One region of the Alteromonas sp. AWJ4_197 genome, then DNA from elsewhere that is predicted to be linked to it. Evidence: predicted binding sites of a transcription regulator. Region 1 holds the regulator's gene; the other holds the start of a gene.
The links. Region 1 encodes sigma-54, which starts transcription at its own class of promoters, with help from an activator protein. Its sites were predicted from a motif close to GTTGGCACGNNNNTNGNNT; they were not measured.
Positions count from the first base shown of each region.

Region 2: xdp1 (exosortase-dependent surface protein XDP1) is a predicted target of sigma-54. The motif match lies at 1,299-1,317, and genes of this name have one in related genera.

Region 1 is NZ_JBSWWW010000006.1:110,920-114,074, forward strand. Features, by position in the region: gene lptB (LPS export ABC transporter ATP-binding protein) at 6-731, shown strand; gene ACXAGC_RS14335 (RNA polymerase factor sigma-54) at 827-2,311, shown strand; gene hpf (ribosome hibernation promoting factor) at 2,344-2,631, shown strand; gene ptsN (PTS IIA-like nitrogen regulatory protein PtsN) at 2,640-3,083, shown strand; gene rapZ (RNase adapter RapZ) at 3,130-3,155, shown strand, end outside.
Region 2 is NZ_JBSWWW010000002.1:212-3,366, forward strand. Features, by position in the region: gene pssA (CDP-diacylglycerol--serine O-phosphatidyltransferase) at 213-1,034, opposite strand; gene xdp1 (exosortase-dependent surface protein XDP1) at 1,364-2,266, shown strand; gene ACXAGC_RS03405 (tetratricopeptide repeat protein) at 2,350-3,155, shown strand, end outside.

The sequences.
Region 1 (3,155 bases):
GTTACATGGCAACCCTGAGTGCGACTCACCTGGCAAAGTCGTATAAATCACGCCAGGTCGTCCGTGACGTTAGTTTATCGGTTTCTACCGGACAGATAGTAGGTCTGCTGGGTCCTAACGGTGCAGGTAAAACCACAACGTTTTACATGATTGTCGGTCTTGTGCCGCTGGACAAAGGCAAAATCCTCATTGATGAGCAGGAGCTGACGCACCAGCCAATGCACGAACGTGCCCGCCGGGGAATTGGCTATTTACCCCAGGAGGCATCCATTTTCCGCAAGCTGACCGTACATGAAAACATCATGGCGATATTACAGACGCGTAAAGACTTAAAAAGTCATCAACGTGAACAGGAAGCGGATGCACTACTTGATGAATTTAATATTAACCATATACGTAATAGTACAGGTATGAGTTTGTCGGGTGGCGAACGCCGCCGGGTTGAAATTGCCCGCGCACTGGCAGCCAATCCGCAATTTATTTTGCTCGATGAACCCTTCGCCGGAGTTGACCCGATTTCGGTTAATGATATAAAGAAGATCATTCAGCACTTACGGGACAGAGGTATCGGTATCCTCATCACCGACCACAATGTCAGGGAAACCCTTGATGTGTGTGAAGAGGCCTATATCGTCAGTCATGGAGAACTGATTGCTCAGGGCACCGCAGAACAGGTATTAAGTAATCAAAAAGTTCGTGATGTATACCTTGGTGAGCAATTCAGGCTATAGTTAAGATATCGGGATGAGCATTTAGCGGAGATTTCGCCACCGGCACTCACACCGCTACAACCGGATGTCCTTTTTAGAGTTTATATAAGACGTAGATGAAACCATCTTTACAGTTAAAATTTAGCCAACAACTGACAATGACGCCTCAGCTTCAGCAGGCGATCAAGCTATTGCAGTTGTCTACGCTGGACTTACAACAAGAAATTCAGGAAGCCCTCGACTCTAATCCTTTGCTGGAAGTCGACGACAGCTCCGACAACGATGTAATTGAGAAAAATAACATCGATAATGATGACAGCATGCAAGAGTCTGCATCAGCCTCATCTTCTGACAGTATGGATACCGGTGAAGCACTGGAAAAGAATGATTTACCGGACGAGCTGCCCATCGACAGTACCTGGGATGAGTACATTTCTGCGTCTTCTGCACCCGCGCCCGGCCCTTCCGGTGGCGACGATGAACAAATCTTTCAGGGTGAAACCACCGAAAATATTCAGGACCATCTGCTGTGGCAAATGCGTCTGACACCTTTTTCTGACACAGACCGCGCCATCGCACTGGCGATCATCGATTCTATTGATGAGTCCGGCTATCTCACGGTTACCGTTGACGACATTTTGCAAAGCGTTAACAGTGAAGATATGGAAGAGCCCGTTGAAGAAGATGAAGTTGAGTGCGTACTTAAACGTATTCAGCTTTTTGATCCTCTCGGTTCCGGCTCCCGCACACCGCAGGAGTGCTTGTTAGTTCAGCTGGCGCAATTTGCACCGGAAACACCGTGGCTGGAAGAAGCCAAACTACTGCTCAGAGAGCATTCCGATCTGTTAGGCAGTAAAGATTACCGTACGTTAATGCGTAAAACCCGCCTGAAAGAAGATCAGTTACGGGAAGCGATGCGTTTGCTGCAAACGCTTAATCCCCGTCCGGGCAGTGCATTAATTACGAAAGAACCCGAATATGTCATTCCGGATGTATCGGTTGCGAAGAAAAATGGCCGTTGGGTTGTAGAATTAAACCCCGACAGCCTGCCTAAGCTCAGTGTTAATCAGCAGTATGCTGCAATGAGCCGTAAAGCAAGAAACAGCAGTGATTCACAATTTATCCGCTCTCACATGCAGGAAGCAAAATGGTTTATTAAGAGCCTTGAGAGCCGGAACGATACGCTGCTGAAAGTAGCAAATTGTATTGTTCAGCAACAGATGGGCTTTTTTGAGCATGGCCCTGAAATGATGAAACCAATGGTGCTGAATGATGTCGCAGAAATGGTAGATATGCACGAATCTACTATTTCCAGGGTAACAACGCAGAAGTACATGCACACGCCCCGTGGTATTTTCGAGTTGAAGTATTTCTTCTCCAGCCACGTTGCCACTGAATCAGGTGGTGAGTGTTCATCTACAGCGATTCGCGCCCTGATTAAGAAGCTGGTTGCCGCTGAAAAGCCAAGCAAGCCACTGAGTGACAGCAAGATTGCTTCGTTGTTGGCCGATCAAGGCATTATGGTTGCCCGGCGAACAATAGCAAAGTACCGGGAATCCTTGTCGATCCCGCCGTCTAACCAACGCAAAAGCCTTATCTAACTTAAGGCTGCTCAAAATAAGGAAGACGAAATATGCAAATCAACCTTTCTGGTCATCACATTGAGATCACTGATTCTTTGCGTAATTATGTCGATACTAAGTTCAGCAAACTGGAACGTCATTTTGACCACATATCAAATGTGCACGTTATTTTAAATGTTGAAAAGCTTAGCCAAAAAGCAGAAGCAACGGTTCATCTTAGCGGCGCGGAAGTCTTCGCCTCTTCCGAAAATCAGGACATGTATGCTGCCATTGACAGCATGGTCGATAAGCTCGACAGGCAGGTCCTGAAACACAAGGAAAAGCTTAAAAAGCACTAATTGAATTCATGGATATACAAGCCATAGTCAGCCTGGACCGCACCGAGTGTGCGGTCCAGTGCAATAGCAAAAAACGCATTCTCGAAATCATCAGCGGGATTGCAGCTAAAAATAACCCCGATGTTGATGAAGCCACCGTGTTAAGTAGCCTGCTGGCCCGTGAGCGAATGGGCAGCACAGGTATAGGTAACGGCATTGCCCTCCCCCACGGTCGCCTGGCCGGACTGGAAAATGTCATCGCCATCGTAGTTACCAGCACACCCGCCATCGATTTTGATGCTATCGACAACAAACCTGTGGATATTTTCTTTACTCTGCTTGTCCCTCAGGAACAAACCGAAGGACATTTACAAACTCTGGCCATGGTTGCCGGAAAACTCAGCGATAAAGAAACCATAAAAACTATCCGCAAAGCTCAGACAAGTGATGATATTATTCGCGCATTACAGTAACTTAGTGTAATACGCACCGACAACACGTGACTTCAGGAGAAACGGCGTGAAGTTAATCATCATCAGCGGACG
Region 2 (3,155 bases), on a different contig from region 1:
AAAAACTCGTTTCCGGTGCTTTGTGTCAGCTCCCTGAACCGAGGACGCGCATTCTACTCACATGAACCTTCCCGTCAACCCTTAATTACCGTAAAAAGTAAAAAAGCGACCTGAGCGGTCGCTTTTTAAACACATTGATAATTAAATAAACAAAACGTCTTAATTTCGTCTGTTCTGATATCTCTTTTCTAGATTATTTCAGGTAACCGGTGCTATGACTTATGCTCTGGTTCATCATTATCAATAGTTTTTTCATCTGCCTTATCATCATCAACAGAAAAATCGGCGTCCTTCTCTTCATGGTCCCCCACTACATCCTGAAGCGTTACCTTATCAACCGTACGGAATGTATTAATGGGTCCGGCAAGTGCATAAAGGGCAAAGACAAGGAAAAGCACTAATGCAGGCTCTGTCGCCACAATTACAAACACAAGCATAATAATAAGAAGCGCAACAAAAGGAACTTTGCCGTTCCAGTTTACTTCTTTAAAGGAGTTATATTTGAAGTTACTCACCATGAGTAAGCCGGCCGCACCGGTTATCAGTGCTACAACAAAACCGTAATCGTTGCCATTCACATCATATTCAACGCCTACCCAGACCAACCCGGATACAACGGCTGCAGCAGCCGGGCTTGCCAACCCCTGAAAGAATCGTTTGTCAGCAATACCCACCTGCGTATTGAACCGCGCCAGACGTAACGCTGCACCAGCTACATATATAAAGGCGGCGAGCCATCCCAGCTTACCTAATTCACTTAAACCCCAGTTGTAAGCAACCAGCGCCGGAGCAACCCCAAAGGACACCATGTCGGCCATAGAGTCGTATTCAGCACCAAACGCACTTTGGGTGTTGGTGATCCTGGCAGCCCTTCCATCGAGCCCATCAAATATCATTGCAACGAAAACGGCAACCGCAGCAGCTTCGAAACTGCCGTTCATAGACGCGACTACGGCATAAAAACCCGAGAACAACCCTGCGGTGGTAAGTAAATTAGGCAACAGGTAGATGCCTTTCCTTTTTGTGTCCGTCATAAAACCTCAAGTTAATTAATACTGACCAATCCATTATTTCATACATACCCGCACTACGCACGGTTCAAATATACCAGAGAATGCCTATTACTTAGTATGGGCTGACATACCTCAATTTAATTCACGAGATCTTTCATTAACACATTGAATTATAATAAATAAATCAACTTTAACTACTTTTGTATCATGTCAGTATTTTTTACGTAGGAATTTTTAAACCTAAATCCAACCTAAATTTTCCCTATAAAAATCAACACAATAACAAGTGGCACGGTAAGTGCTTAGATCGGATTGAGGTATGAAATCGAGGTATAAAAGGGGTTTTTAATATGAAGATAAGTAAGATCGCGTCAGTGACGACACTCGTCCTTGCAAGCGCTATTACTGCACCTGCTATGGCAACTAACTATTCTGGTGGTTGGCACAGTGGTTGTGGCAATGGTGGCAACACAGGTGATGGCTGTAATGCAGCTGACTATTTCGCAGATGACTTAATGTACAGCCTGGCCAGCGATGGTATCAGCAATGCAGTAGTTGATGGTGTAACTATCAACGCTTCTGCTTATTCTGATACCAAAGGTATGGAGAAGGTAGGTACGAAATATGGTTACTATGACATTGTCTCCGACGTAAACGTCGAAGAAGCCAGCCTTAAACAATACGGTAATGGATACGGGATCGTTAACGAAGATGAAAAGGCGAAATATTCGCCGGACCATTCAATTGACAACGAGAAAGAAGAAGGTTGGTCAAATTACCAATACGTAATTGATACTGACTTTGACTATGTGCTTATTTCTTTCGACGAGGACGTAAACGTAACTGGCGCAACATTTAGCTGGCTATGGAAAGAAACTGAGACACAGGTTTCTGTTGCAGCATTGAGCGACACATCTATGCTTACTTCAGGCGTGAATACATGGGGCGAGATTGCAGGTGATGCGCTGGCAGTAGGTTCGTTTGATGTTCTTAACTGTGACGATACTGATTTAGCAGAAATCAGCGGTCTGGATAATGTTTATTCTCAATACTGGATTATCGGAGCGTATAACACAGTCTTCGGCGATATCGGGCATAGTATGTACGATGACGGTTTCAAGTTAGCCAGCGTAGGCTTTAATAAAAAGCCTGGTGAAGAGCCACCAACAACGCAGGTAACTGAACCCGGTACATTCGCGATGTTGTTCATGGGCGGTGCCCTGGCAATGTGGCGCAGAAAACGTAATGCTTAATCAATTTGATTAAGCCTTAACAGGCATTACCCGTAAAAGGTGGCTTAATGCCACCTTTTTTGTTCGGCAAATTCAGGTGAATTATGAAAAATCAACGGATGTTAGCTTCACGCGTGCGCAGCGCGCTTTTCGGTCTGGCCGGACTGAGCCTTATTGGATCAGCCCATGCTACAACCTTTGAAGATTATGAACAGGCACTGGAAGCCTACAATGCAAAACGATATGAAGAATCGTTTGTTCACCTGAAAAATAGTCTGCAAAAAGATCCTGATAACCTGACTGCCAAGATATTAATGGGTCGCCTGCTTCTGCAAAACGGTTATGTGCGTGCTGCTGAACTGGAGTTTCAGGAAGCCATCGACATGGGCGCTGACCTGAATCTGGTTGCAGAACCGCTGGGAACAGCCTGGTTGTTTATGAACCGCTTCCGCGACATTCTTGATTTTCAGGAGTACAAGCGTCTGGGCTCTAAACAAAAATCAAGCTGGCTACAGATCCGGGCAACAGCCTGTACCAAACTTGACGATGATGTCTGTGCTGAACAAGCTTATCAGGACATGCTTGCCATGCCATATAATAAGGACAATGCGCTGAACGGACTTGCTGCAATTGCAATGCGGGCCGGTGATACAGATACCGCTGAAGACTTTCTCGCACAATCCCGCGAAATTGATGATAACAGTGCCATTCTGTGGCGCCTGACAGGTCAGCTCAGCTACCGTCAGGGCGACGTTGATACCGCTATCAAAGACTTTAAACGTGCACTTGAAATAAATTCAGACGATCCTATTGCTCTGCGTAATCTGGTTAATATCTACATTGCCAGAGATGACTTTGAAAGTGCCCGTGCATATGTGGATGAAATAATGTCCCGTACTCCGGACGATCC